DNA from 3 places in the Mycobacterium sp. NGS45 genome. Region 1 is predicted to be linked to each of the others. Evidence: riboswitches for the same ligand, from Rfam matches in the RefSeq annotation. Region 1 holds a riboswitch; each other region holds the start of a gene.

Region 1 (10,104 bases):
TCGTCGATCGCGCTGCGCAGCGGATTCACGTTCAGCGGGTTCATCTGATACGGGCTGTACCGTCGGGCGATCACCTCGGACCAGGCCCGGTTGCTCCACCAACCCAGCATCTGACTCAGCAGCGTGCGCTGCAGCCGGGACAGCGAACCATCCAGACTGGCTCGCCGCCAAAAGGTTTCGAGCTGGGCGCGGGCCCCGTCGGCGCCCCCGCCCAGCCAGCCTTCGACCAGCACGACGGCGTTCATTGCGCCGGCGCTGGCGCACCGGGGACACGTCAAGACTTCGATCGGGGCGAACGACCTTTGGGGGAACTGCGTTTGGCCGCGGCCTCGGTGCCGAACGGGCTGAACTTGCCCAGTGTCGACATGCCCGGGATCGAGGACACCGCCGAGTACACGTCGTTGCCGGTGGCGACCAAGGTTTCCAGCTGCGGCAGCAGCGCGTCCATGGTGCGCATCATCGGTTCGGCCAGCGCCAAATAGCGTTCGGTGCGGTCGATTGCGGTGTTGAGCCGCTCGGTGGCGGTCGCCAGGTTCTCGATCAGTTCCGGCATTTCGGCGGCCAGTTGCAGTGAGGCGGTGGGCAGTCGCAGCGCGCCGACCGCAGCGGCTTGGGCTGCGTCCGCTGCGGCTTGGGCCGCGCCGATCAAGTCTTTCGGGGAGGGGGGTTTCTGCTTCGTCATGAATCAACGATGCCGCACCGCAGGCGGTCGGCGTGCCGTTTGCCGACAAACGGTTTGACGCGGCTGTGCCCGGCTTCAGAGCGGTGCCGGAACGGGATCCAATTGACCGACGACGAAACCAGCAGCCTGGTCGGTCATCCCGTTGACCGGGTACGCGCCGTGCGCCCCGTCCGATCCCGGGCCGATACCGCCCGAGCACACCGGATCACCTGGCGCACACAACTCGAGTGACTTGGTCGCGAAGGCCGGACCGACGTCCAGCGTCGGCGCGCCGTACTTCGGCACCGAGGCACCCGCGGGTTTGCCGAACAACACGACGGCGGCGACCTCGTCGGCGACCGGGGCCGGCAGCGGGCCGGGCACCGTGGCCGGGTTCACCCCGGCGGGCACCACGCCCGACGTGAGAAGTGCGGTGACGGCCGCGCCCTGCGAATACCCGCCGAGCACCATCTCGGTGTCGGGGCAGACCGAGAGCACACCCTGCACGTGACTGGATTCGTCGCGCACCCCGTCGACCAGGTTCTGGGTGAACTCGGGGCCGGCGAAGTTGCTGCTGGCCGGGTAGTTGACGCCGTGCACGCCGACGGTACGGGGGAAAGCCTGCGCACGCAGCGCATCGACGAACCGTTGGCCGACCGCGCCCGGCCCAGGTTGCTCGGCGGTGCCGCGGGCGAACACCACGCCGATGTCGGGGCAGGGTTCGGCAGCCGCCGGCGTCGGCACCAGACACAGTCCAGCCACCGTCAAAACGGTGGCTGCGAACATGCGGGGGAGCCATCGATACGAAGCGACCACTCTCACCTCCATTGGCGACGTGCGGCAGCGAACTCCTGCCAGGGTATGGGTTGGCCCGGTCGCAGGGGAGGAGATTCCGTCGCTCAGGAAAACCCGGTCAACCCGACGATCTGGTCCACCCACGATCTGGTTCGCCACGCCCGCAGCGGCAGGGCCGGCCAGCGCTTGGCATGCGCTGGCCGGCCCTGTGCGACTGCTGGATGTGTCAGGCGCTCTTCGGAGCCTCCGGCGCCTCGTTGCCGGTGCAGTTCAGCGCCACCCGAACGACGTTGTCGTCGAAGGTGTAGCGCCGACCACCGGGGCGCAGGTAGGAGGTGTCGGATGCGTTGGTGACGATGCACTCGGCATCCTTGCCCTTGTTGCCGACCCGCGAGACGACCTTCGGGGTGCCGCCCTTGGCGCGGATCGCTCCGGCCGCGTCGGCGTAGGTCTGCCCATCGACGTCGGGAGCTGCGCTGGCCAGTCCGGCCGAGGTGATGGCGATGACACCGCCGGCAACAACCGCTCCTGCGTAACCGATCAACCGATTCATGATCAACGTCCTCCAGATCCTTCGGTGACCTCTGCTGTGGTGCACCTCATTCATTGAAGACGAGCGTAAGAAGCACCACACCGGAAGCCAAGGAATCGCTCTCGCTGGTTGGAAGTGCCACCAAAATTGGCGTCTGCGCTGGTCAAAACGGGGTCGGTAGCAGCCCCGCGAAGCCGATTCGTGCCGATCATGCAGTATGCTTGAGTGCATTAATCGCACTTGTTGGAATTCGCGATGACGGCAGCTCACGGCCACTTCGTTGACGTGGCGCAGCGCATCAGGGACAGCGCCGTGGCCCTCGGCGAGGCAATCGATTCGGTCCAGGTCTACACCGACCCCGCCGTCGCCCGCGCGGTGCAGGCCGAGCGCAATCTGTACGACCGCATCGAGGCCGAGTTCGGGTTGCTCACCAGTGCCGAGGTCGGCCGCCGGCTGGGTTCGCGGTCGAGCGCACCGCGCAATCTCGCGGTCACCACACGTCGCAACGGGGCATTATTGGCCATCGCCCGCGGCCACCAGTTGCTGTTTCCGGGGTTTCAGTTCGGCTCGACCGGCCGACCGCTTCCGGTGATCCGCCAGTTGCGCGACCTCGCTCAGGAGACCGGCTGGTCGGAGACCGGCGTCGTGCAATGGCTGTGTGCGCCTACCACCTACCTCGGCGATCTGCGCCCGGTCGATCTGCTGGCCGGCGACCCCGATCGCGTCGTCGAAACGGCGCGGCGGGCGTGGACCGTTCAGTGGTGACACCGGTCCCACCGACGCCGTTCACACCACGAACCACGACCCTCGACGCCGGAACCCAGCTGTATCGGGTCTGCACCGCCGTCGATGGCCGCACCGCCACCATCTTCAATCCCGGCTTCGGCGCGCCGACCAGGTTCGCCTTCTTCGGCGAACCGGTGGTTCCGGTCCTGTACGCGGCGGCGTCCGAGGAAGCCGCCGTCGCCGAGACTCTCTTGCACGACGTCCCGGTCAGCGGCGGCATCCTGCCGTACGAGAAGTACGGCCGGACCGTAATGGTGCGGTTACGGCTGGCCCGGCCGGTGACCGTTGCCGCCCAGACCTATCCCGAGACCGTCGAATGGGCGCGCGCAGCACACGCCGCCGGTCTGGACGGCTTGGTGTGGATGTCGCGACTGTGCAATGACGCCAAAGCCTATGTGTTCTTCGGCGATCGCCGCGCGGACGCTTTCCTACAGGACACCACCTTTGGGAGACTGTTCGCCACTGGGACAGACCAGCTTTGGCTGATCGACCTGTGCGCGTCGCTGCGGGTGGACGTGCTGCTGGGGCAGTGACCGGGAACCGCAGCGCAAATGGAGGGGGTCAGAACAAGTGGTCGAGTGCCAGAAGTGCGCAGCGGGCCTGTGCAGCCATGCGGCGCAGTGCCCGATGTTGATCCGCTGGTACGACGATCCGTGGGACGGCACGTTCTGGCGGCGCTGCGAGTGCACCGACTCGATCAGCAGCTCGACCTATCCGGTGACGGTTCGGCGCATCGACGAGCGCTAGCCGAGCGGGCGGCGGCCGGCTGGGTCAGGGCGTCGGGGCCTTTTCCTTGACGTAGCTGCCGGGTGCCGCCTCGATCACGGTGTGCTCGTCGTTGCCGGGAGCCTGCGGTGCAGCCACCTTCTCGCCGGCGGTCTGGGCCACCCAGTCGTGCCAGGTCGGCCACCAGCTACCCGGGATACTCACGGCACCGTCCAACCACTTGTCCGGGTCGGGGTCGAAGGATTGGTCTTCGTGGACCCAGAAGTTGCGCTTCTTCTTGGCCGGGGGATTGATCACGCCGGCGATGTGCCCGCTGGCACCGAGGACGAATGTCCGCTCACCACCCAGTATTTGGGTGCTGGCGTAGGCCGCGGTCCAGGGCACGATGTGGTCGGCACGCGAGGCATACAAGAACGACGGGATGTCGATGGACCCGAGGTCAACCGGGACGCCGCACTGCACGGTGCCGCCGGGCTCACGTAACTTGTTCTCCAGGTAGGTGTTTCGGACATACCAGCAGAACATCGGTCCCGGCAGGTTGGTGTCGTCGCTGTTCCAGTACAGCAGGTCGAACGGCGGGGGAGCCTGTCCCTGCAGGTAGCCCTTGACCACATACGGCCAGATCAGATCGTTGGCCCGCAGCAGCGAGAACACCTGGGCCAACTCGCTGCCCTGCAACACCCCGCCGCCGCCGATCGCGGTCTCGCGTTGGGCGACGCTGTTCTCGTCGACCAGCAGACCGATCTCACCGGCGTCACTGAAATCCAGGAAGGTGGTCAACAGCGTCATGCTCGCGGCCTTCTGTTCACCGCGAGCCTGCAGAATGGCCAGGGCGCTGGCCAGCAGCGTGCCACCGATGCAGAATCCGAGCGTGTTCGCCTGCTCGGCGCCGCTGATCTGGAGGGCCACGTCGAGGGCCCGCAAGACACCGTCGTCGATGTAGTCATCCCAAGTCAGCCGGCCCTGGTCGGGGCCGGCGTTGCGCCAGGACACCAGGAAGACGGTGTGCCCCTCGGCGACCGCGTGGCCGACGAACGAGTTCTCTGGCTGCAAATCGAGGATGTAGAACTTGTTGATGCACGGCGGGACGATCAGCAGCGGCCGCTCGTACACCTCGTCGGTGGTCGGCGAGTATTGGATCACCTGCATGATCTCGTTCTGGAAGATCACCGAACCCGGTGTGGTGGCGACGTTTTCGCCGACCTGGAAGGCGGTTTCATCGGTCATCGAGATCCGGCCCTTGGCCAGATCTTCGGTGAACAGCTGAATTCCCTCGATCAGGCTCTTGCCGCCGGTTTCCAGCGCGCGCTGTTGTGCCTCCGGATTGGTCATCAGGTTGTTTGCCGGGCTGAGCGCGTCGGCGACCTGCCGCAGCGCAAAGCTCCACTGGCCTTTGCTGCGCTCATCGAGCGGTGCAGCTTCGAGCGCTTTGGTCAGCAGGTCCACTTGCGCGAGATAAGTCCGTGCGGTGGCTTCGAAGCGTGGATCCTTGGTCCAGGCGTCACCGGAGAACCGGCGGTCCTTGATCGGCTCTGCGGACGAACCGAGCCCGAACATCGCGGCCCAACTGTTGGTGAGCTGATTCCAGGTCTCCAACTGCCACTTGGTGGATGCGGCCAACGCATCGGTCCACTGCTTGGCGAACGGGAACTCTGGGCCACCGGCGGTGCTGAGCAGCGCCTGCTGCGAGTCGATCAGGTCGGTGAACCAGCGCGTGGGATCCTGCGCGGACTCGGACATGGCGTCGCCTCCAATGGCTAGGGCAGGCGTGAACCTGTACTCGCTGAGCGGTCATGGATACGTGGCGGATGGCCACCAGCCTCCGGCCCCAGCTTGCCTCGGGACAGCCGGCGACGTCACCTACGATCCGCTGGCTGAAAACTGCGGGCCGGGGCCGCTGGTGTCAGACGCCCGCGAAGTCACCGACGGCGGTCATCTTGTTGCCGTCGCTGGCGGTCGCGAACCCGACTGCGGTGAAGTTGCAGTTCAAGATGATTGCGCTGTGCGGAGGGCTTTGCATCCACGCGTCGAACGCCGCAGCCGGTGTGGCAGCAGATCCGGTGCCCCAGTAGACGATTTCACCGGTGTAGCCGGCCGGGTGGCCGGCGTCCGCGATACGGGCTTGTGGTGACGAACCATCCGAACCGGTGTGCCCGCCCACGCCGCTGCGCAGCATGTCATCGGCATGCCGTTGAGCGGCCGCCGTCAAACGCGGATCGTCGCCAATCCCGGTGCAGGATTGCCGAATCTGGTCGACCTGGCCGTGCAAGCCGGCCACGAAATCGTCTGCCTGGGCCGGGAATCCAGCGACGACAACCCCGGCCAGGACGATTACGGCCGCAGTGCAGTCCGAGGAGACCCGACGATCTTGCGTTTCGTCATCATGGCTGTCTCGAAGGACGGTTGTTCTGCTGGTGCAGCCATCGATTTTACGACTCCGCGGTCTGCAATGTTCGAAATCGCACCAATGCCGCCGGTGCCCGCTCAGGTGCGGATGCGGCGAGATGCCTGCCTCGGGCCGTACTTACGCCGAGGATTTTTTTCCGAATACTGACTGCAATCCTCGGCAAAAGCGCTCCGGTAGCCGGGCCGAAGGGAAGCGCCGCCGGCTCCGGCGGGTCGACCAGTCGTTTGGGCGCTCACACCAGGGGTAGTCGTAGGCATCACCGTGCAGGAGGTATGCCCGTGAGTAAGGACCGAACGAGCCCCAGCAGTGCGGACCGTCGCGATGAGCCCGACCCGTCGGCTTTCGGGATGAGCGACGACGCCGAACCTCAGGTCGGGGCCCGGGCTCCCGATGACGACTTCGACGCCGACGAAACCGGCGCCGAGGCGCGTAGCGCGCAGCAGCACGACGACAACGACTGAACTCAGCACCCGCGATTGGTTGCTACGCGGTGCCCTGGCCGGCCTTGGTAGGGTCCTGATCCGAGGTCGGTCGCATCCGTGCTGAGCGGATGCCAGGGAACCCGGTGCGAATCCGGGACTGGCGCGCAGCGGTATGGGAGACGGGCTCGACACAAGCCACTGGAGGTTCTCGCGGACCTCTGGGAAGGCGTCGAGTTCGGATGATCCCAAGTCCGAATACCTGCCGGCCTCATCGAGTCCACGTGTATCTCGCGCACAGATACCTCGGCAGATGAAGGCAAGACGTGTCGAACCTCCGACGGCCCGTGATCGTCGTCGAGGAGGCTGTCCGTCGCCGCGGCACGACACCGGTTCCACCGGTTGGACGCGTCCCGGCCGTGGCACTGTCCGCGGTGCTCGCGGGTCTGACGCTGGTGAGCATCGTGGTGTCGGTCGCCTTCGGCGCGGAGGACATCCCGCTCGGTGACGTCTGGCGGGCGGTGACCGGCCGCTTCGTCGCGGGCACCGAGGTCGACACGGCCTACGACGTCATCATCTGGGACTTGCGGCTGCCGCGGTCCATCCTCGCGGCGACCGTGGGTGCCGGGTTGGCGCTGGCCGGAGCGCTGATGCAGGCGTTGGTCCGCAACCCGCTGGCCGAGCCGTATCTGCTGGGGGTATCCGCGGGCGCGGCGGTCGGCGCCACGGCAGTGCTGACGCTGGGGGCGTTGTCCGCGCTGGGCGTGTGGGCCCTGTCCGGCGGGGCGCTGCTGGGCGCGGTGCTCGCCACTCTGACCGGCTACGCGGTGGCCCGCGCTCAGGGCGGACTGTCCGCACTCCGGCTGATCCTGTCGGGCGTGGTGCTGTCCTCGGCGTTCATGGCGATGTCGTCGTTGTTGGTATTCACCGCCGGCGACCCACACGCCGCCGAGAGCGTCATGTTCTGGCTGCTGGGCAGCGTGGCCGGAGCGACCTGGGCGAAGGTTCCGCTCGCGGCTGCGGTGGTGCTGGTCGTGCTGATCGGGGCGCTGTTGATCCACTCCTGGCTGGACGCCTACGCGGCCGGCACCGACACCGCCACCTCGCTCGGGGTGCCGGTACGGGCCCTGCGCAATGCGCTGTTCGCCACCCAAGGTGTCCTGGTCGGGGTGCTGGTTGCGGTGTCGGGCGGCATCGGTTTCGTCGGGCTCATCGTGCCGCATGCGGCGCGCCTGGTCGTCGGCGCCACTCATCGCGCGATGCTGCCGGTCACGGTGTGTGGCGGGGCGCTGTTCTTGGTCTGGGTCGACGTGATCTCCCGAGAGCTGGCCGCGCCCCGGGAGATGCCGTTGGGCATCGTCACCGGGCTGATCGGCGCGCCGGTGTTTCTCTTCCTGATGGGCCGTCGGCGCTACGAATTCGGCAGCGGCACATGAGCGCCGCAGCGGTCAGCGCGTCCGGCCTGCAATGTCGGCGCAGCGGGAGAACCGTGTTGTCCGGTGTGGATCTGGCGGTTGCTGCCGGCAGCCGATTGGCCGTGGTGGGCCCCAACGGCGCCGGCAAGACCACCCTGCTGCGGGCGCTGTCGGGGCTCGAGGCGCCGAGGTCCGGAACGGTTCTGGTCGACGGCGCAGATGTATATCGAATGCCGGCGCGGCAGCGGGCACGCACACTAGCCGTGGTCGGGCAGGAAGAGCGGCCATCGGGAGAACTGACGGTCGCAGAAGCGGTCGGCCTCGGCCGGACTCCGTATCGGAATCCATGGTCCACGGTAGGGGTCGGGGAGCAGACGATCATCGACTCCGCCTTGAACGCAGTCGGTTTGGCCGGTCAGGGGCATCGGTCTTGCGCGCAGCTCTCCGGCGGGGAACGGCATCGCGTCGTGTTGGCGCGGGCCTTGGCCCAGCAGACGTCGGTGCTCGTCCTCGACGAACCGACCAATCATCTCGACGCCGCCTGGCGGCTGAGGTTCATGCGCGTCCTCGACGGCCTGGCCGGCACGGTCATCGCCGCCATCCACGACCTGGATCTGGTGTTGCGGCATTTCGACGCCGTCGCAGTCATTGCGGCCGGTGGGCTCGTCGCGCACGGACCGCCGGTCGAGGTCCTCGACGCCGACCTGCTCGCTGCGGTCTTCGACGTCGCCGGCGATGTCATCACCCATCCCACGACGGGCCTTTCCCACCTGCTGCTGACCCATGCCGACCCGGCTTCCGACTCCTAGCAAGGACAATCATTGTGAGACAACCGTTTTGGATGACCCGGCGCACCGGACTGGCGGTCGTGGCGATCGCTTCGGCGCTGGCGCTGGGTTCGACCACTGGGTGCAGTTCGCCGAACCGGGACTCCGTCGCCGCCGCCACCGTGACCGTGACCAACTGCGGTGCGCAGGTCAGTTACGACCAACCCCTGGACCGGTTGTTCGTCAACGACGGCGGCATGATCGCCATCGCACTGGCCGCCGGTGCGCGTGCGCAGATGGTGGCCGTCAGCTCGATGGCCCGTGACGTCGATGTCCTTCGTCTGGCATACGGTTCGCAGGTCGACGACCTCAACGAAGTCGCCCCGAGTCAGCCGACCTTGGAGAACATCGTCGCCGCACGACCGCAGGTGATCTTCGCCGGCTACAACTACGGCATGGGCGAGGCCCGCGGTATCACTCCGGAAATCCTTGCCGGACATGGCATCGAGGTCTACCAACTGTCCGAGGCGTGCCGGCAGGTCGAAGGTGAGTCCGTGCGCGGCACCATGGACCCGTGGGTGGCGCTGGACACCGATCTGCGCAACATCGGCATCATCACCGGCAATGCCGAACACGGTGCCCGAGCCGCCGACGAGGTGGGCACGCGACTCGAAACACTGCGCGCCGCACCCCAACCCGAACAGAAGCCCACCATCTTCCTGTTCGACAGCGGCAGCGACACCGTGTTCTCCTCCGGGTCGTTCGGCGGGCCGCAAGGGATCATCGACGCTGCCGGTGCCCGTAACGCCACCGAGGACATCGCCGACACCTGGACCACGGTGAGCTGGGAGCGGATCGCCACGTCCGACCCCGACCTGATCGCATTCGTCGACTATCCGGGCCAGTCGGTGCAGGAGAAGATCCAGGCCCTGCGCTCCAATCCCGCGAGCCAGAACTTGCGAGCGGTGCGGGAAAACCGGTTCATCAACCTGCCGTACGCGATGTGGGTTTCCAGTCCGCTCAACATCGATGCCGCCGAGGTACTGCGGTCGGTACTGGAAAACCATGGGTTGGCACCGCAGTCCGGCATCGAACCCGTCCTCGACGTGAAATCGCTTGGCCTGGCGGGCAACGACTGGCTCGAATGAGAGCAGGCCAGCTCGGTTTGCCGGTAGCGAAGCACTTACGCCGAGGATCGTTGCCACATACTGACTGCAATCCTCGGCGTAACTCGCATCGCGGGACGTTCACCCGGCAGCGGTACCAGACATGCGCTGCACGGCGGCCGCAGCTACCGAGTCGTCTTCCCGCCCGGCCGGGAACCGCCGGTGCAGGGGTTCTGGTCGCTGACCCTCTCTGATCGCCCGGGAAAGCCGCTGGTGGATTTGTCACAACACTGCCGCAGGCATATAGTTAGCCGCGTCTAAATAAACACACATGCGCGAAAAATCGCTTTCGAATGGTGTTTCGGAGCGGCGTCCGCAGGACGTTCCAACCCGGTGTTCGGGTTCCAGTGCTTTCACACGAAGGCAGGAATCTGTGCACAACTCATATCGCGTCGCCATCATCGGCGCCGGTCTCGGCGGTCTCGTTCTG
Region 2 (10,104 bases), on a different contig from region 1:
GGTGGCCGAGGCGCCGACGGTCGAGGTCGCAGCCACGCCGGCGCGCCAGGTGACGCTGTCGGTGCGCACCCTGGTCGTCGGCGCGTTGATCGCGGTGCTGGCCGCCGCGGCCGGTGTGTTCGGCTGGTTGTACTTCGACGCCCGCAGTGAACTGGACGCCGCTGCCCGCCAGGCCGCGAACCACGAACGCGCAGAGCAGGTGGCGATGGACTACGCGGTGGCTGCCGCAGAGATGGACCACCGCGACCTCAGCTCCTGGAACCAGCGGTTGGTGGCCGGTACCTCACCGGAGCTCGAGGCCAAACTGACCGAGGCTGCGGAGTCGATGGAGCAGTTGCTCACACCGCTGCAGTGGCAGTCCACCTCCAAACCGTTGGCCGCGATCGTGCGTTCGGACGCCGGCGGGATCTATGTGGTCGACGCGTTCGTCAGCGTGCTCACCAAGACCACCCAAGCACCCGACGGTCTGCCGTCGACGGCGACCTACAGCGTCACCCTGGACAGCAACAACGACTGGCAGATCACGGATATCGGCGGCATCGATGCGGTCCTGGCTCCGCGCTGACATGGTGTCGTTGCTCCGGCGCGCCGTCGGCGCGCTGGTCGCGGCTTTGGTTGCGCTGCTGGCGATCTCACTGCCGGCGTCCGCCGACCCGCCGGACCCGGTGGGGGAGGAGCCGATACCGCCGCCCCTGCCGGTGATCGTGCCGGTGTACACCGACTGGCAACCACTGACGCCGTTCCCGTACGACGAGACCCGCCAGTACGTCACCGAAGCCGACATCACCGCGGGTCGCGAGATGTGCCAGTGGTTCGAGGCGCAGTACGAGGAGCTGATGCGCCAAATCGACCGGTTCAACATCAAATTGATCTCCCGCAACGGCAACTGGGCCGTCGACGACGTCTCGGCGCACGCGGCCGCCGTCGTTGCCAACATCGACCAGTCCGTGGCCTTCCTGGCGCCACGGACCCAGGCCTTGACCCAGCGGCGGGACTATGTCGGAGACAACTTCTTCCCGATGTACCAGGGGGAGAGCTTCTATCTGCTGTGGCAGCATCTGTCCAACGTCGGCAACGGCCTGCGGGCGCATCAGCCGGCCTGGTTCAGCGGCCCGTCGCTGCGCCGGGTGCAGTACTGGGGCAGCCGGATCAACCGGTCACACACCTGTCGGGGGGCGTGATGCGAATCCTGACCGTGCTGTGCGCGCTGTTCGGGGCGGCGACCCTGCCGGCCGCGCCCGCCGGCGCCGATGCCGACTTCGACGCCCAGATCGCCGGCGCCCACGCCGCGTCGTGCGGTGGGCTGCAGCATGATCCGTTGGTGGCCCGGGTGGCCGCGATCTCCAACCAGTCCACGCTCGACTACCTGCACCACGACGCCCAGTACGTGCCGGTGGCCGACCCGCTGTTCGTGCTGCGGGACTTCGGCGGCACCGCCGGCAAGGCCGTGCAGCTACAGGGCGCCGGCCGCGACGCCGACGCCGCCATCGCAGGAGCGCTGCTGCAGGGACACGCGGTGCTGGCCGACTGCTCCTACACCACGTTCGGCACCAGCGTGATCCACGATGAGCAGACCGGCCGCACCCTGGTGGTCGCGGTGCTGGCCGGACCCTAGCGGCGTAGGTCCATCCACGGCGGGGTGAGCCAGGACCCGGCCGGGGTGAGCGCAAAACGCAACGGGCCCCGCTCGCAGTAGGTGGTGGCGTTCTCGGCGACCGCGCAGGTGGTGCCCTGATGTTCGATGGAGGTGCGTTCCGGCAACGACTTGGCGGCGACGGTGGCCGGCATCCGGAACGGCACGGTCCAGTCGTAATGCATGGCTCGGTCGCCGGTGACCCAACCCAATGCCTGGGTTCCGGGCGGGGCGCCCGGGATGTCACCGCGGCAGGCGAAGCTGCCGCGCCCCCAGATCCCGCAGTTCTGTTCGGTCGGCGCGGTGAACCAGACCCCGTCGGCACCGGGCACCGTGAACGTTGCGGCGTCGGCCTGGTCGAAGAACCGGATGGTGGGCCACGGGTCGACGACGTCGGGTTCGGCGTGCGCGGGGGCCGCCGCCAGGATCAGCGCCGCGGTTGCCAGCACGGTCCCCACCAGGCGTCGCTGAGACTTCACCCCGCGACCCTACCGCGGTCGAACGACGATTTGCTCGCTCACGATAGGCTATCTCGACCCGCACGCACATACGGAGGAGGTGTATGGCAAAGCAGCTGACTGACGAGCAGATCGTCAGCGAACTGGAGCCGATCGCCGAGGCTAACCTCAATCGGCACCTGTCTGCCACCACCGACTGGTACCCGCACGACTACGTGCCGTGGGACCGCGGTCGCAGCTACTCCGCCACCGGCGGCAACGACTGGGATCCGGAGCAGAGCGAGCTCAGCGACGTCGCGCGCGCAGCGCTGATCACCAACCTGTTGACCGAGGACAACCTGCCGTCCTACCACCGTCAGGCCGCCAAGTACTTCACCCAGGACGGCGCCTGGGGCACCTGGGTGGGTCGATGGACCGCTGAGGAGAACCGGCACGGCATCGTGATCCGGGACTACCTGGTGGTGAGTCGTGGCGTGGACCCCGTCGCGCTCGAGCAGGCCCGCATGGTGCACGTCACCAACGGCTTCGCGCCCACCGCCGAAGAAGAAGAGACCCACCGGACCGACTTCCTGCTGTCGATCGCCTACACCACGTTCCAGGAGTTGGCGACCCGGGTGAGTCACCGCAACACCGGCAGGGTGTGCAACGACCCGGTCGCCGACCGGATGTTGCAGCGGGTGGCAGCCGACGAGAACCTGCACATGATCTTCTACCGGGACATGTGTGGGGCGGCCCTGGAGTTGACGCCTGACCTGGCCATGGACGCCGTCGCCGCGGTGATCGAGAATTTCCGGATGCCCGGGCGAGGCATGCCCGACTTCCGCCGCAACGGCGTGCTGATGGCCAAGCACGGCATCTACGATCCGCGCCAACACCTCGAGGAGGTGGTGCGACCGAACCTGCGCAAATGGCGGATCTTCGAACGCAACGACTTCACCGCGCTCGGTGAGCGGCGTCGCGACGAACTGGCTGCCTACCTCGACGACCTGGAGCGGCAGGCCACCAAGTTCGAAGCGCAGCGCGACCGGCTGCTGGCTCGGGAAGCCGCCAAACGCCAAGCCGGCTGAGCAGAGTTCGGCGGCCGGGCTCGGTCGGCGCGACGCTGCCCGGATCTCGTGCGGTAAGTGCTACCGGGGGTCTGCATCGGTCGCCACCATTTCCAGGTAGGCGGCGGCGATGGCAGGTAGTTGGTAGGAGGTGTCGCTGTTGCTGCCCAGCGGGACCCGGTTGGGATCCAGATCGGACACCGCGTCGTGCAGATCAGCCGGCACGCCGTGCGCACGGTCCCGCAGTAAGGCCGACCGGGCAGCGCTGGAAAGCCGCCGCCACCATTGGGTCAGCCGGAGGCGTTCTTCCTCCAGGTGGATTGCTTCGGCCGAGCGAAGTTGCCACTTGCGCTGCGCTTCGTCACGGAAGAGCTGCCGTGCCCCTTTGGGGATCGCCGCGGCCACCGCGTCGGGGAGATAGCCGTGCGGTCGGGCCAGCAAGTCGGCTCGAGCCCGCAGGTCCAAATCGTCGAACCATGAGTGTGATTGTCTGCGGGGCATATTCAACAGTAGCGCAGCCGGCGTCCGGCACAGTCCGCTTCCTCGGTGGGCGGTGCAAGTGGATTGGCTGCGGGCGTCATCGTGATCGGTGACCTTGCGCCGTCGCGAAGAAACGCGACAGTCCCGGTAACGCAAAGAGCTGGCACGGCTGATGCCGTGCCAGCTCTGCGAAGTCTGAGTTACCCTCAGATGACGGAAACTCCCACCGCCTGAGGGCCTTTCGCGCCCTGCTCGATCTCGAACTGAACTCGAGCGTTCTCCTCCAGCGTGCGGAAGCCGCTACCGCTGATCTCGGAGTAGTGGACGAAGACGTCGGCGTCTCCGCTGTCCGGGGCGATGAAGCCGAAGCCCTTCTCGCCGTTGAACCATTTCACAGTGCCCTGTGTCATTGAAACTTACTTCTCTCATTTTGCGAGCGCGACAAGAAAATGCGCGCGACTGACGGTAACACGAATTCGATGCGTCGTCCTCATCGCGGCACTCGGCGGCAGGCTCAGACCACCGGGTTGGGCCGGGCCGGGCTGGCTCGGCCGACGGATCGCACCGTGCCATAATGCCTCGGTAAGGTGACGACGAAGTAGGAAGCCGGTGTGAGTCCGGCGCGGTCCCGCCACTGTCATCGGGGAGCGACCCTCAACCGCCACGGCGCAAGCTGGAAGGCGAGGCGAGCAGTGATCCGAGAGCCAGGAGATTCACGTCGTTGCATCCTGCTACCCGGGGCGGTGCACCCCGAGAAAGCCGATGAGCGTCCGTGTCAGTTCGAACGTGCGGTGGTCGGCTGTGACCGCACCCATGTACATGTCCGCACCGCCGGAGGTCTGGTCCGGCTTGCTGTCATCTGGACCCGGACCGGGTGCACTACACGCAGCCGCCGTCGCCTGGAGCACGTTGAGTGCCGAATACGCCGAGATTGCCGCCGAGTTGACCGCACTGCTGGCGGCGGTGGAGTCGGCGAACTGGGAAGGGCCCAGTGCTGCAACATATGCCGCAGCCCACGGCCCGTATCTGGCCTGGCTGACCCAACAGAGCGCGGAGAGTGCGGTACGCGCCGCACAGCATGAAACCGTTGCAGCGTCCTACAGTAGCGCGCTGGCAGCCATGCCGACGTTGGCCGAACTGGCCGCCAACCACGCCACCCACGCGGTGCTGATCGGCACGAATTTCTTTGGCATCAACACGATTCCGATCGCACTCAATGAAGCCGACTACCTGCGGATGTGGATTCAGGCCGCGACCGTGATGGGGGCCTACGACAGTGTCGCCACCACGACGCTGGCTGCCACCCCGGAAAGTATTGTGGCGCCGCAGATCCTGAACGCCAACACGTTGGCCGCCGCCGACCCGCCGCCGGATCAGACCAACGACTATCTGGAATTCTTCGACCAGATCGGCTACACCGAGTTCTACAACAACGTGCTGGATCCGCTGATCCAGGGCGTCTACAACGACCCGTTCTTCGCCGAACTGTTCGCCGGCATCGACCCGTATCTGCCCTGGACCGGCAATCCGCTGGCCTTCTTCCATCCGTTCAATCTGGCGTTCGCGCTGGGCTATCCGATGGACATCGCGCAGTACGTGGCCTACATCTCGCAGACCGCCGGCTACGTGGCGGCCGACCTCGGTATCGCGTTCGCCTCCGGCAACCCGGTCGCGATCGCCTACACGCTGCTGTTCGGTGCCGGCGCGATGTTCGTGGCGATCACCACCGACACCATCGCGCTGCTGAAGACCACGCTGCAGCAGGTGCTGCTGGCGGCGCTGCCCGCGCTGATACCGATCCTGGCCGCAACCGTCGCGGTGGCGCCGTTTTTGACCGCCGGCGGTCTACTGGGCGCGGGCGGGCTGGCCGCGCTGCACAACCCGGTGCCGGTGCTGCCGATGACGCCGCCCCCGGCACCGCCGCCGGTGGCGTTCTCGATGACGTCGGGCGGCGCGGCCCCGCCGCCCACCGCACCGGCGTCGACGCCGGCGACCTCGACAGTGACGGCCCCGCCGGCACCCAGCTCCGTGGCCAGCGCGCCGCCGACCGCCTCGCCGCCCACCCTGGGCAACATGGATGCCTTCGGCTATCTGCTCGGCGGGATACCGGCCGATGCCCGGCGCGCGGCCAGCAGCCGGGCCCGGCGGCGCTCAGCAGAGCGCCGTGACGCCGAGAACCCGGAGGGTTCGCCGGTCGCCGAGGAGCAGGAGCAGCAGCAGATGCAGCGCCGCCGGGCCAAGGCCCAGCAGCTGGGCCGTGGCTACGAATACATGGACCTCGAGCCCGAGACCACAGCGTCGGAGCAGGGCGCCGGACCGATGGGGTTCGCCGATGCCGTGGCGCGCCCGGACGGCGCGCAACCCAGTGGGTTCGCTTCGCTGCGTGGTGACGCATTCGGCAACGGTGTGCGCCGGCCCATGCTGCCGAGCAGTTGGGGCGAGTAGTACCCGTCGTTCAGATAGTGCCTGGGTAGGCCCGCGAGCCCACTTCGCCTACCTGGGCGCTATCTCGATGACATAGAGATCAGAAAACCCCGCCTACTCGCGTAGGCGGGGTTCCCGATATCGGGGTGGCTGACGGGACTCGAACGCGCGCAGGAGACTGATCGCAGTGCGTGAAACGCCCGTCAACCGCTTTGACCAGCGGCGCAGCTAGTGCTGACCAGCATTGTGGGATGAGTAATAGCGAAGAAGCCCTGTTGCAGAAATCGCGGCTCAGGTGTAGGCGACGTGGACGCCGTGGATGTGCCCCTCGAAAGGGAAGGGGGCCCGTTCTCGGTAGTCCAGCGAGACCGGCGATCCCAGACATATCCCGATGTCGAAGCAGTCGTTGGCGGTGAACAGCAGCGGAGCGCTGATGGGCACCTGCGCCTGCCCTACCACCTCACCGTCGACCCGCAGCGTGACGTCGAGCGGCCCGCCGGGGCGCTGCTCGGCGTAGCGCGTCTCGACGACAATCGTTGCGCGCCCGCCGGGCAACTTCGCAGTCGAGCGAATCTTGGTGCGCTGCAGGATGAACAGGTTGTACTCGTAGCACAGGTGACCCTCGTCGAGGTAACAGGTCAGCCCGCCGGCGCCCGCCCCGAGTGCGTACAGCACACCGTTCGCGCTGTCGGGCAGATCGGCCCCGATGGTAACAGTGTTGTTCTTGTTTCCCAATGCGGGCGCGCAGAATTCGGGCATTCGGACGGTGTCGCCGGAGAACTCCCATTCCCGGTAGGGCGGCGCGATGCGTAACTCGGGGTGGTAGACGGGGACCCACAGCCCGCCGCCGATGGGCAGCACCGAGTTCCGGGCGGCCTCGATCGCGAACATCTCCCGCATCTGGAGCAGTTTGTCGGGGTGTTGCTCGGCGAGGTCTGTCGCTTGTGACCAGTCTTCGTCCAGATGGTAGAGCTCCCACGTGTCGTTGTCGGGAGTCCACGACTCGATGCCCTCGGGCGCACCGGGCAACCAAGGCAGCCGAGGACCGCGCGCGGACGCGAGCCAGCCGTCGTGGTAGATCGCCCGGCTGCCCATGATCTCGAAGTACTGGGTCGGCTTCCCGCCGGAGGCGGCACGGTCGACCAGCGTGCTGGCGAAGCTTGCCCCGGCTATCGGGATCTGCGGTTCTCCGTTGACGGTGCGCGGCGGAACGATGCCGATGACGTCGTAGACGGTCGGCACGACGTCGTTGCAGTGCAGGAACACGTCACGAGGCGTCGGGTCGGGGTCGACTTTGGCCGGCCACTTAACCGCCATCGGGTTGCGGGTGCCGCCGAGGTGCGATGCCAACAGCTTCATGCCCTTGTACGGCGTGCTGCCCGCCCACGCCCATGCCGCGTGGTACTGGTTGTCAACCAGCGGCGACCCCAGCACGTCCAGGCCGCCCAGTTGCTCGAGGGCGTCGATGTGCTGGCGAACGGTGGTCGGAATGCCGTTCTGCGCCAGCAACTCTGCGATGGTGCCGTTCTGTCCCTCGCCGGACGAGCCGTTGTCACCCCAGATGTAGAAGAAGAGCGTGTTGTCGCCGTAGCCGAGCCGGTCGAGCTCGTCGGCGATGCGGCCGACCTGTACGTCGACGTGCTCGGCGTAGCCCGCCGCCACCTCCATGAGCCGACGTTGAAAGGGCTTCTCGTCGTCGGGGATGCTGTCCCACGAGGCCAGCGTGGCGTCGCGCTCGGTGAGTTGGCAGTCCTGCGGGATCCAGCCCTTCGCCTTGGATCGGGCGAACACCCGCTCTCGGTACGCGTCCCAGCCGTCGTCGAACTTGCCGGCGTACCGGTCGGCCCACTCCTTCATGACGTGATGCGGTCCATGAAGGCAACCGCTGGCCCAGTACATGAAGAACGGCTTGTCGACGCTGAAGGCCTTGTGCCGCCGCAGCCAGCCGATGGCGTCGTCGGCCAGATCCTCAGACAGGTGGTAGCCCTCTTCGGGAGTCTTCGGGGGAGCGACCACCGTAGTATTGCGCACCAGATGCGGCTCGTACTGCGACGCCTCGCCGGCGAGGAAGCCGTAGAAGTACTCGAATCCCAAGCCGGTGGGCCAGTTCTCGAACGGACCGGCCGCCGTCGTCTCCTCGGCCGGGGTGTTGTGCCACTTGCCGAACGCCGACGTGGCGTAGCCGTACTGCTTGAGCACCTCGGCCATCGTTGCGCTGCTGCGCGGGATCCTGCCGGCGTAACCGTCCCAGTCATTGGCCAGCTCGGCGATTTGGCCGTTGCCGATTTCGTGGTGGTTGCGCCCGGTCAGCAGTGACGCCCGGGTGGGTGAGCACATCGCCGTGGTGTGAAAGCGGTTGTAGGACACACCCTCCGAGCAGATTCGGTCCATGGTGTCGGTGCGGACCTCGCCGCCGAACGTGGTGGGCAGGCCCGGACCGGCGTCATCGATCAGCACGATCACTACGTTGGGCGCCCCGTCGCCCAGTCGCCGCGGGACGGTGCGCTGGGCGTAGGTGGATTCCTGCAATGTGCGTCCGGCGACACTCGCCGAGGGGACGGGCGCGAACGGCAGGGTCTCACCGCCGGGCAGTTTCGGAGCCACCACATCGTTGGTCATCGTCGTCCCTTCGCCGTGTTCGGGTGCGTTGTCACTGTAGGGAAGTCACATGGCGTTCGCTCGTTGGTCCAGGAACGGATTGTGTGACGGGAGCGGCTTGATCAGTGGATCGAGCAGTTTGGCCGACTGCTCGGTGTCCAGTACGTCGCCGGGCTGCAACGGGATGATCTCGCGCACCGTGTCGTCGTACTCCCAGACATCCTCGCCCGTCAGCCGGCCGCGGTCGTCATACGGCCAGATCATGTGCTCGGCCGTCTTCACCAGGAAGTACGCATTGGGGTCGACCGCGACGCCCTCGGCTGCCAACACGTGGCCAGGCGTCTGCTGGTAGATCAGCGAAGTGGAGACGATCATGTGGTCGCTCACGGCCAGCTTCTCGTCCTCCGCGTAGAAGATGCACTGCGCGGATTCCGACCATTCGTGATACACGGCCTTGACCGCCTCGGCGCCGTCAAGCGTGAGGGTCTTGCCCAACATGTTGAAGTGGTAGACGGGACTTTCGACGGTCATGTCGGGCGCGAAGATCTCCTCATAGCGGCCGGCCATCTCCAGGTAGCGGTGCCGGTTGTAGGCGTGCAGCAGATAAAGATGACGGGGGTTCTCCGTCGTCTCGATCAGTCGCTCCACCGCGCGGTTGGTCTGGGTGATGTCGAAGCGGTTCATGTCGGTTCCTTTCATGCTGTCGCGAACATCGTTCGCAGCTCGGTTTTCTTGAATTTTCCGGTGGCGGTGCACGGAAGCGCTTCCATGAACTCGAAGCGATCGGGCAGTTGCCACTTGGCGAACTCCTTGGCGAGGTGTTCGCGCAGTTCTTCAGACGACGCCTTCGCGTTGTCCCGTAGCACCACGACCGCGAGCGGACGCTCGCCCCACCGGTCGTCGGGCACCGCGATCACGGCGGCCTGCGCGACCGAGGGGTGCGACATGAGTTGGTTCTCCAGGTCGACCGAGGAGATCCACTCACCGCCGGACTTCACGAGATCCTTGGAGCGGTCGCAGATGCGGATGCAGCCGCGTGGATCGATGCGCACGACGTCACCCGTGCGGAACCAGCCGTCTTCGGTGAAGTTCTCAGTGCCTCGGCCACCGTGGTAGCCGGCGGCCACCCAGGGTCCGCGGACCTCGAGTTCACCCATGGCCGCATCGTCCCAGGCGATGGTCTCCCCGTCGTCGTCGCGGGCGCGGATTTCCACGAACGGGCTGGCCACCCCTTGGCGGCTGCGGTAGCCGTACCGCTCGTCCTGACTGCACGAGTCGAGCTGCTCCGGCAGCCGGCAGACCGCGCCGAGGGGGGCGGTTTCCGTCATGCCCCACGCCTGCACGACGGTCAGCCCGTGGCGGTCGAACCCCTCGAACATCGACCGCGGGACCGCCGCCCCCCCGACGATCAGCCGGTCCAACTCGGGCAGCTTCCATCGTGCGGGTTCGGCGTCGAGCGCGGCGA
Region 3 (10,104 bases), on a different contig from region 1:
CTGAGGGCACGGTCCGGACCTTCACCATCGTGGCCTTCGCCGCCCCTGGTGTGCCCACCCCGTTCGTCGCCACGGTGGTGGACTGCGACGGCACCCAGGTGCGAGCGAACCTGATCAACGTCGAGCCGACACCCGAGCACGTGCAGGACGGCATGAAGGTCAAGCTGGCCACCTATTCATTGGGCACCGATGCCAACGGCACCGAGGCGATCGGCTTCGGTTTCGAACCGGCCGCCTGACCCCCATCCCTCGAGCCAAGGAGCAATTCCGATGAGCGCCAGCGACGATATCTGGATCCTCGGGATCACCATGACCAAGTTCGGCAAGCACGCCGAACTCGACACCGTCGACCTGGCCGCCCAGGCTGCACTCGGCGCGCTGGCCGATGCCGGTGTGCAGATGTCGGACATCGGGGTGCTGGCCGCCGGGAACCTGATGAACGCGGGTGCCGGCCTCGGCCAACAGTTGCAGAAACAGATCGGCCAGACCGGTATCCCGGTGTACAACGTGGCCAATGCATGCGCCACCGGCGCCACCGCGCTGCGCACCGCGATCATGGCGGTCAAGGCCGGCGAGGTCGACTACGGCATGGCGGTCGGCGTCGAGAAGCTTTCCGGCGCCGGACTTCTCGGTGCCGGTGGCAAGAAGCCCGACGACGCCGACGTCTGGACGGCCAAGGGCCGATTCGGTGCAATCGCCCCGATCGACGGCCGGATCGGCACCGAAACCATGCCGGGGGTGTTCGCCCAGATCGGCATGGAGTACGGACACAAGTACGGCGGCACCAGCTTCGAGCTGTTCGCCAAGATCAGCGAGAAGAACCACGCGCATTCGACGCTGAATCCGTTGGCCGCCTACCAGAAGCGGTTCACCCTGGAACAGATCATGAACGACGTGATGATCGCCTACCCGAACACCCGGCCGATGTGTTCGGCCAACTGCGATGGCGCGGCCGCCGCGATCGTGTGCAACGGCGAGACGCTGAAGTCGCTGTCGATCGAGCAGCGCCGACGCGCGGTCAAGGTGTCGGCGTCGGTGCTGACCACCGATCCGTACGAAGAAGGCTGCCAGGTGCTGCCGAACGTCAACACGCTGACCCGCAACGCCGCTGCCACCGCCTACCAGCAGGCCGGCGTCGAGCCCGGCGACCTGGATCTGGTGGAGTTGCACGATTGCTTCGCGACCGCCGAGCTGGTGCACTACGACAACCTGATGCTGTGCGAACAGGGTGGCGCGGTGGACTTCTTCGAGTCCGGCGCGACCTGGCGCGACGGCTCCACCCCGGTCAACGTGTCCGGTGGGCTGCAGTCCAAGGGGCATCCGATCGCCGCGACCGGCATCGCCAACATCTGGGAGGTCTGCCATCATCTGCGCGGCGAGGCCGGTGACCGGCAGATCGAGAACGCCAAACTGGGCTTGGCGCACGTGATCGGACTTGGATCCGCGTGCGGTGTACACATTTTGGAGAAGTCAGCGGCCTGACGGTCAGCCAACCGACAGCGGCGCCTCGAACAGTCGCTGCACCGCTGTCGCATCACCGGTGATCTCGATCAACTCGGGGACCGCATCCAGGGTGAGCATGCCGGCCGCCAACCCCAGGACGATCTGCGCGTCAGCGCTGATGACCGCATCGAGGTGATGGGCGCCGGGCGAGCCGAAGTGAAAGCCGGACCGGCTGGCCCGCACTGCGACCAGTTCGCCGTCGACGGAAATCCCAACTGTAACTCGCTGTTTCGGCGGCACGCGGTGCGCGAACAACGCGGGCAGGGCCAGCAACAACCACTCCGCGCGGAAGTGATCTCCTTGCGGCCCGCGAACCATCAGCGGACCAGACCAGCGGATCAACGCCTCGATCGGTTCCCGCAGTTGCTCACCCCATGGCGTGAGTGCGTACTCGACCGCACCGCCTTGTGCACCGATCCGCCGCTCGACGACCTCGGCGGTCTCCAGGTCCCGCAACCGGTCGGCCAGCAAATTGGTCGCAATGCCCGGCAGTCCGTCCCTCAGCTCGCCATAGCGAGCGGGTCCGATCAGCAACTGCCGGACGATCAGGAGACTCCAACGATCACCGACCACGTCGAGCGCACGTGCCAGCCCGCAATACTGCCCGTAATCCTTTGCCATCACGCCCCTACTTGATATTTTCAATCTGGCTTGATTATATCAAGTGCACTGATCGGAGGCGCCAATGGCAGTCAGCACCCGACCCACGTGGGTCGACGACGAGTTGTTCCCGTTCCAGAGCCGGTTCGTCGACATCGACGGAAACACCGTGCATTACATCGACGAGGGCGCCGGCCCCGTGCTGCTCTTCCTGCATGGGAATCCCACCTGGTCGTTCGTCTACCGCGAGGTGATCCAGGTCTTGCGCGACGACTTCCGTTGTGTTGCGGTGGACTACCCCGGATTCGGGCTGTCGCATGCCCGGCCCGGGTACCGATACCTGCCCGAAGAGCACGCCCAGTGCGTAGTCGGCTTCATCGATGCACTCGACCTCCGCGACGTCACGCTGGTGGCGCATGACTGGGGCGGGCCCATCGGCCTGTTCGCCGTCGGTCAGCGCCGCGCAGCGTTCGCGCGACTGGTGCTGGCCAACACCATGGGTTGGCCCGCCGACGCGCTTGGAATCCAGATCATGTCGCACGTGGTGGGCGGACCACTCGGACGACTGCTGATCCGGCAGTTCAATCTGTTCGTCAACGCGATGATCCCGGCCGGGCACCGGCTGCGCACGCCCACTGCCACGGAGATGGCGCACTACCGGTCGGCGCTGGCGACACCACAGCGTCGGCAGGCCTCGGCAGTGTTTCCCGGCCGAATCACCGGCAGCCGCGCCTTTCTCGAAGGCGTCGAGAAGACCCTGGCCAGCCTGACGTCACTGCCGGCATTGATCGTCTGGGGCACCGCCGACATCGCGTTCGGCGAGGCCGAACTTCGGCGCTGGCAGTCCAGCTTCACCGAGGTGCACACCGAGTTGTTCGAGGGCGCAGGGCACTTCGTGCAGTCCGACGCCCCGGAACGCTTCGCCGCCGCCATCCGCAACTGGCATCCGTCCCGAGCCTGATGGCGCCGGGAGATCACCGGGTGGATCACCGTCGGAGCCCGGACCACCAAAACCCTCAGGGCTTAGGTCCCAGGCAATTTTCCGAACTCCAGTCGTTGAGGTGACGTACCCCGTGCTGCACCTCGACGAAGTGCGGCGCGATGAACGTCTTGGTGATCGCCATCAGCACCATCAGGAGGCCGATCGCCGCGAAACCTGACAGTGCGACGGTCTGCAGCGGAGTGCGCTCGTCGGGTTCGCGGTCGAACCGGGTGTAGAACAGCAGCGCGGCGAAATGCCAAGAGCCGTAGATCAGCACGTTCAGGCCCCACATGCCGACACCGTTGTCGAAGCAGTAGTTGGGACCCGAGTAGGCGAACGTCTCGCCCAGCGGCATGATGCCGGCCAACAGCAGGCACAGCAGCACGTGCCGGACCAGGGTGTCGCGGGTGAACACCTGGGTGAGCATCCGGTAGAGGCTGCCCAGGATCACGGTGTAGAAACTGAACACCGAGATGGTCATCGGCAGCATGAACAGCGGCACACCGTTGGGATTCAGTGCGGTGTTGAACGCGAAGTGTCCGTGCAGCACCTCGTACCAGGGGTCGGTGCCGATGAAGCCGCCCAGCACGGCCCAGATCGTCAAGAAGATGCCCATCCGGAAGCCGTACAGGTCGCGCAGCGGCCGACCTCGGTCCTCGGGGGCGCGCAGGACCAACGGCAGGATCAACGTGCCGGCGGCCATCAGCATGGCCTGTCCCACCAGGGCGGGGTCGTTGGGGCGGTCGTAGCTGAGGTTGAACACCACCAAGGCCTGGATCGGGACGGTCGCCAGGAACCAGACCAGGTAGATGATCTCGGTTCGCCGCTTGCCCGGATTGGCGGCCAAGACGTGGAAGCGACGGGTCGAGGACTCGGCAGCGCGCGGATCGGGCATCGTCGAATCCTTCGGTCGGAGCGGCGTCGGCTCGACGGTAGCGGGAATCCTGTTGCCTCGAAGCGAGTTCCGATGCTGCGATTGACCGTGCCTACCCTGCGGCCCCCCGTGTTGCCGGGGAGGCGGTAGAATTTGCGGTGCAGCTGGTTTGCCGCCCGCGCCCCGCGCGGACGGCATCGACCGGTCCACCATGGGTGGACCGATAGAGGGAACCCGGTGAGAATCCGGGACTGTCCCGCAGCGGTATGCAGGAACGACCGCCGTCATCAGCACTGGTAGCAGCCAAACTGCCACCGGGAAGCGACGGCCACTAGGAGCACCGGAAACGGTGCGCGCCTGCGAGTCCGAAGACCTGCCAGCTGTGCCGGACGCGCCGCGTCCGGCGGTGCATCGCCTCGCGGAATGGGCGGATCGCCGAGAGCTGCCGCAGTGCAGCCTCAGTGGACGTCCGTGGGCGAATGCGCTATCCGCCGTATCGAAGGACGTCTCATGGCAACACCGTTCACCGCGACCATTCTGGGCGCCCCCCGCATCGGACCGAATCGCGAACTCAAACGCGCCACCGAGGGCTACTGGGCCGGCCGGGTGGACCGCACCCGACTCGAAGAGGTCGCCGCCGACCTGCGTCGCCAGACCTTGACCTCGCTGGTCCAGGCCGGCCTGGACTCCGTCCCGGTCAACACCTTCTCCTACTACGACCAGGTCCTCGACACCGCGGTGTTGCTCGGCGCACTGCCGCCGCGCGTGCAGTCGATCCCGGACGATTTGGACCGCTACTTTGCTGCCGCCCGCGGCAACGCCGACGTCGCACCGCTGGAGATGACCAAGTGGTTCGACACCAACTACCACTACATCGTTCCCGAAATCGGGCCGGACACCGTCTTCTCGCTGCATCCGCAGAAGGTGCTGGCCGAACTCGCCGAGGCGCGCGAACTCGACGTTCCGGCCCGCCCGGTCGTGATCGGACCGCTGACCTTCCTCGCGCTGAGCAAGGCCGTCGACGGCGCGGCCGCACCGATCGAGCGGATCGACGAGTTGCTGCCGCTCTACGCGCAACTGCTGGCCGAACTCGCCGAAGCGGGTGCGCAATGGGTGCAGTTGGACGAGCCGGTGCTGGTCACCGATCAACTCGACAACGCGGCCAAACTCGCGCACCGGGTGTACACCGAACTCGCCGCGGCGCCGCATCGGCCGGACATCCTGGTGGCGACCTACTTCGGTGGCCTCAACGGCGCGCTGTCCGCGCTGGCCCGCAGTCCGATCGAAGCGATCGCGGTGGACCTGGTGGCCGGTAGCACCCGGGCCGTCGCAGCGGTCCCCGAGCTTGCCGACAAGCTGGTGGTCGCCGGCGTGGTCGACGGCCGCAACATCTGGCGCACCGACCTGCAAGACGCGCTGGGGACTTTGGCGTCGCTGCTGGGATCGGTTGGTTCCCTGGCAGTTTCGACCTCCTGCTCGACGCTGCACGTGCCGTACTCGCTGGATCCCGAGCACGACCTCGACGACGCGCTGCGCACCTGGCTGGCCTTCGGCGACGAGAAGGTGTTCGAGGTCGCAACGCTGGCGGTCGCACTGCGCAAGGGACGCGAGGCCGTCGCCGCCGAGATCGACGCCTCCAACGCCGCGGTGGCGTCGCGCGCGGCCGACCCCCGCTTGCACGACGGCGAGCTGCGCGCCCGGCTGGCGGCGGTGCTCGCCACCGGTGTCCAGCGCGGACCGGCGGCCGGTCGCCGGGCGGCCCAGGACGCACGGCTGAAGCTGCCGGTGTTGCCCACCACCACCATCGGCTCCTACCCGCAAACCGTCGCGATCCGTAAAGCACGTGCTGCGCTGCGCGCTGGACAGATCGACCAGGCCGGCTACGAACAACAGATGCGGTCCGAGATCGCCGACGTGATCCGGCTGCAAGAGGAACTCGGCCTGGACGTCCTGGTGCACGGTGAACCCGAGCGCAACGACATGGTGCAGTACTTCGCCGAACAACTCGACGGCTTCTTCGCCACGCAGAACGGCTGGGTGCAGTCCTACGGCTCCCGGTGTGTGCGGCCGCCAATCCTGTACGGCGACGTGGCGCGACGCCAACCGATGACCGTCGACTGGATCCGGTACGCGCAATCGCTGACCGACAAGCCGGTCAAGGGCATGCTCACCGGCCCGGTGACCATCCTGGCCTGGTCCTTCGTCCGGGACGACCAACCGTTGGCCGACAGCGCCAACCAGATCGCGCTGGCGATCCGGGACGAAACCGTAGACCTGCAGGCCGCCGGCATTTCGATCATCCAGGTCGACGAGCCCGCACTGCGCGAGCTGCTGCCGTTGCGCAGCGAGGACCAGCAGGAATACCTGGCCTGGGCGGTCTCGGCGTTCCGGCTGTCCACCTCCGGGGTCGACGACACCACCCAGATCCACACGCATCTGTGCTACTCGGAGTTCGGTGAAGTGATCGGCGCGATCGCCGACCTGGATGCCGACGTCACCTCGATCGAAGCCGCGCGATCACGCATGGAGGTGCTCGGAGACCTCAACGAGATCGGGTTCGCCAACAGCGTCGGTCCGGGTGTCTACGACATCCACTCACCGCGGGTGCCGTCCACCGACGAGATGGTGGCATCGCTACGCCATGCGCTCGACGCAGTTCCCGCGGAACGCCTTTGGGTCAATCCGGACTGTGGGTTGAAGACCCGGAGCACCGATGAGGTGACCGAATCGCTTCGCAACATGGTGGCCGCGGCCAAGGCCGTGCGCGGCTAGTCGTCGTCCGCATCCGCGTTGCGCCCCAGGAAGCCCTGGGGCGCAACGTGTTTGCACAATGACCAGGAGGTCACCATGCCGCTGAACACCATCGCCTTGGAATTGGTGCCGCCCGACGTCGAACGCGGTGTGCCGCGCGCGCGGGAAGAGGCGCACAAGGTGCTGCGCCACGCCGAGCAAGCCGGCATCGCCGGGCGGATCGGCCACATCATGATTCCCGGGATGATCGCCGAGGACGACGACCGGCCGGTCGAGATGAAGCCCAAGCTCGACGTCCTCGACTTCTGGTCGATCATCAGCCCGGATCTGCCCGGCGTGTCCGCCCTGTGCACCCAGGTGACCTCGTTCCTCGACGAGGCGGCGCTGCGGGAACGTCTCGGCCGGCTGCGGGCCGCCCGGTTCGACGGCACCATCTTCGTCGGGGTTCCCCGCACCATGAACGACGGCGACGGCGAGGGCGTCCCCCCGATCGAGGCGCTGTCCAAGTTCGGTGAGCTCGTCGACAACCGCGGGGTGATCCTGATCCCCACCCGCGACGGTGAGCAGGAGCGCTTCGGCTTCAAGTGCGACCGGGGCGCGACGTTCGGGATGACGCAGTTGCTGTATTCCGACGCCATCGTCGGATTTCTGCGAGAGTTCGCGCGTACCAGTGCGCATCGACCGGAAATCCTGCTCTCGTTCGGCTTCGTGCCGAAACTCGAAGCCGAGGTGGGCCTGATCGACTGGCTGATCCGGGACCGCGGCAACGCCGCCGTCGAGGTCGAGCAAGACTTCGTGCGCGCGCTGGCCGCGGCCGAGCCGGCCGAGAAGCGTCGACGGCTGCTGGACCTGTACCGGCGGGTGATCGACGGCGTGGCCGAGCTCGGATTCCCGTTGAGTCTGCACTTGGAGGCGCCGTACGGGATCTGCGGACCGGCGTTCGACACGTTCGCCGAGATGCTGGCCTACTGGGCGCCGCAGCCCGCCGCGCCGGTGCCGCCGGAATAGCCAGTGCCCGGTCTATCACATGCTCACCTGAACAGATAAACTGCCATTGGCCGGCGGCGCACGCACTGTCGATGCGGCAGATCATCTGTCCAGGCCGGCCGACGGCTCCCCGAGCGCGTACGCAGAGAGGAATTCATGGCCGAGTACACCCTGCCCGAGTTGGACTACGACTACGGTGCGTTGGAACCCCACATCTCAGGTCAGATCAACGAGATCCACCACAGCAAGCACCACGCGGCCTACGTCAAAGGTGTGAATGACGCACTGGGCAAGCTCGAGGAGGCCCGCGCCAACGGCGACCACGCGGCGATCTTCCTCAACGAGAAGAACCTGGCGTTCCACCTCGGTGGGCACGTCAACCACACCATCTGGTGGAAGAACCTGTCCCCCAACGGCGGAGACAAGCCGGAAGGCGACCTGGCCGCGGCTATCGACGACCAGTTCGGTTCGTTCGACAAGTTCCGCGCACAGTTCACCGCCGCTGCCAACGGCCTGCAGGGCTCCGGCTGGGCGGTGCTGGGTTACGACACCCTCGGCGACCGACTGCTCACCTTCCAGCTGTTCGACCAGCAGGCCAACGTCCCGCTGGGCATCATCCCGCTGCTGCAGGTCGACATGTGGGAGCACGCCTACTACCTGCAGTACAAGAACGTCAAAGCCGACTACGTCAAGGCGTTCTGGAACGTGGTCAACTGGGCTGACGTGCAGCAGCGTTTCGCGGCCGCCCGCAGCAAGACTTCTGGCCTGATCTTCTAGTCATTACCGGCGTTGCTACGCGGAAACTGAACTGAGAGCGAAGATTCGACCCGATCTTCGCTCTCAGTTCAGTATTCAGCGCGGCCGAGACGATTTCAGCCGATCACCGCGATCAGGTCACCGGCTTCGACCTGAGCGGTCGGGTTGATCGCGGTGCGCTGCACGGTACCGGCCCGAGACGCCGTGATGGCAGCCTCCATCTTCATCGCCTCGATGGTGGCCACGGTGTCACCGGCGGCGACCTCGTCCCCGGCCTGAACCACCAGGGTGACCACGCCCGCGAACGGCGCCGCCAGATGATCGGGATTGGTGCGGTCGGCCTTCTCGGCGATCGGAACGTCGGCGGCGATGCTGCGGTCGCGCACCAGAACTGGACGGAGTTGCCCGTTGATGATGCACATCACCGTCCGCATACCCTTTTCATCGGCTTCGCTGATGGCCTCCAAACCGATCAGCAGCTCGACTCCTCGCTCGAGTTTGACCCGGTGCTCCTCACCGCGCCGCAATCCGTAGAGGAACTGATTCGCCGAGAGTTGACTGGTGTCGCCGTACTGCTCGCGGTGCGCCAGGAACTCGGCGGTCGGACCCGGGAACAGCAGTTCGTTCAGCTTGGCCTGCCGCTTCGGCCCCGGCGCAGCGAGCACGTCGCGGTCCTCGGCGGTCAACGGCTGCTCGGTCCGCCCGGGTCCGCGGCCGGCCAATGCGTTGCTGCGCAGCGGTTCCGGCCAGCCGCCGGGCGGATCGCCGAGTTCACCCCGCAGGAACCCGATCACGCTGTCCGGGATGTCGTGGCGGGCCGGATCCGCGGCGAATTCGTCGGCCTGAGCGCCGGAACCGACCAGGGATAGAGCCAGGTCACCGACCACCTTGCTGGACGGGGTGACCTTGACCAGTCGGCCGAGGATCCGGTCGGCGCCCGCGTAGGCGTCCTCGATCTGCTCGAAGCGGTCGCCGAGTCCCAGCGCGATGGCCTGCTGACGCAGATTGCTCAACTGCCCGCCCGGAATCTCATGCGAATACACCCGCCCGGTGGGGGCCGACGGTCCCGATGCCGCAACGTCGAAAGGCGCGTACACCTTGCGCAGGGCCTCCCAGTACGGCTCCAGCGCACACACCGCGCCGAGCGACAGCCCGGTGTCGAATTCGGTGTGCGCGGTCGCAGCGACGATCGAACTGAGCGCTGGCTGACTGGTGGTTCCGGCCAGCGGGGCGGCCGCACCGTCGACCGCCGAGGCGCCGGCGGTCCAGGCCGCAGCGTAGGTGGCCAACTGGCCGCCGGCGGTGTCGTGCGTGTGCACGTGCACCGGCAGGTCGAAACGTGTGGTCAAGGCCGACACCAGTTTTGCCGCCGCAGGAGCTCGCAACAGCCCGGCCATGTCCTTGATCGCCAGCACGTGTGCGCCGGCTTCGACGATCTGTTCGGCCAGCCGTAGCCAGTAGTCCAACGTGTACAGATCCTCGGCCGGGTTCAGCAGATCGCCGGTGTAGGACATCGCGACTTCCGCGACCGCGGTTCCAGTGGCCCGCACCGCATCGATCGCCGGCCGCATCGACTCGACGTTGTTCAGCGCATCGAAGACCCGGAAGATGTCCACCCCGGTGCGGGCGGCCTCGTCGACGAACGCGTCGG

What was found. A riboswitch is a leader RNA that binds a small molecule or an ion and turns the genes downstream of it on or off. The one in region 1 is predicted to bind cobalamin.
Region 2: another riboswitch for cobalamin. It lies ahead of AC5Y3P_RS12520 (PPE family protein); the one in region 1 lies ahead of AC5Y3P_RS19840 (FecCD family ABC transporter permease).
Region 3: another riboswitch for cobalamin. It lies ahead of metE (5-methyltetrahydropteroyltriglutamate--homocysteine S-methyltransferase); the one in region 1 lies ahead of AC5Y3P_RS19840 (FecCD family ABC transporter permease).

Annotation. Positions count from the first base shown of each region.
Region 1 is NZ_JCALDB010000026.1:18,460-28,563, forward strand. It holds gene AC5Y3P_RS19795 (patatin-like phospholipase family protein) at 1-278, opposite strand, end outside; gene AC5Y3P_RS19800 (hypothetical protein) at 275-682, opposite strand; gene AC5Y3P_RS19805 (cutinase family protein) at 758-1,447, opposite strand; gene AC5Y3P_RS19810 (hypothetical protein) at 1,683-2,009, opposite strand; gene AC5Y3P_RS19815 (hypothetical protein) at 2,232-2,753, shown strand; gene AC5Y3P_RS19820 (RES domain-containing protein) at 2,750-3,307, shown strand; gene AC5Y3P_RS19825 (PHA/PHB synthase family protein) at 3,546-5,240, opposite strand; gene AC5Y3P_RS19830 (CAP domain-containing protein) at 5,404-5,832, opposite strand; gene AC5Y3P_RS19835 (hypothetical protein) at 6,186-6,368, shown strand; cobalamin riboswitch at 6,419-6,610, shown strand; gene AC5Y3P_RS19840 (FecCD family ABC transporter permease) at 6,746-7,762, shown strand; gene AC5Y3P_RS19845 (ABC transporter ATP-binding protein) at 7,759-8,550, shown strand; gene AC5Y3P_RS19850 (ABC transporter substrate-binding protein) at 8,583-9,656, shown strand; gene AC5Y3P_RS19855 (DUF1214 domain-containing protein) at 9,783-9,935, shown strand; gene AC5Y3P_RS19860 (FAD-dependent oxidoreductase) at 10,048-10,104, shown strand, end outside.
Region 2 is NZ_JCALDB010000011.1:163,428-173,531, reverse strand. It holds gene AC5Y3P_RS12555 (hypothetical protein) at 1-565, shown strand, start outside; gene AC5Y3P_RS12550 (hypothetical protein) at 543-1,181, shown strand; gene AC5Y3P_RS12545 (hypothetical protein) at 1,181-1,615, shown strand; gene AC5Y3P_RS12540 (hypothetical protein) at 1,612-2,112, opposite strand; gene AC5Y3P_RS12535 (acyl-ACP desaturase) at 2,196-3,158, shown strand; gene AC5Y3P_RS12530 (hypothetical protein) at 3,219-3,602, opposite strand; gene AC5Y3P_RS12525 (cold-shock protein) at 3,824-4,027, opposite strand; cobalamin riboswitch at 4,175-4,352, shown strand; gene AC5Y3P_RS12520 (PPE family protein) at 4,419-6,062, shown strand; gene AC5Y3P_RS12515 (arylsulfatase) at 6,333-8,660, opposite strand; gene AC5Y3P_RS12510 (hypothetical protein) at 8,706-9,323, opposite strand; gene AC5Y3P_RS12505 (long-chain fatty acid--CoA ligase) at 9,335-10,104, opposite strand, start outside.
Region 3 is NZ_JCALDB010000020.1:79,143-89,246, reverse strand. It holds gene AC5Y3P_RS17710 (Zn-ribbon domain-containing OB-fold protein) at 1-239, shown strand, start outside; gene AC5Y3P_RS17705 (thiolase family protein) at 271-1,482, shown strand; gene AC5Y3P_RS17700 (winged helix-turn-helix transcriptional regulator) at 1,486-2,124, opposite strand; gene AC5Y3P_RS17695 (alpha/beta fold hydrolase) at 2,189-3,064, shown strand; gene AC5Y3P_RS17690 (hypothetical protein) at 3,120-3,980, opposite strand; cobalamin riboswitch at 4,163-4,337, shown strand; gene metE (5-methyltetrahydropteroyltriglutamate--homocysteine S-methyltransferase) at 4,470-6,731, shown strand; gene AC5Y3P_RS17680 (mycobacterial-type methylenetetrahydrofolate reductase) at 6,807-7,718, shown strand; gene AC5Y3P_RS17675 (superoxide dismutase) at 7,854-8,474, shown strand; gene AC5Y3P_RS17670 (pyruvate carboxylase) at 8,570-10,104, opposite strand, start outside.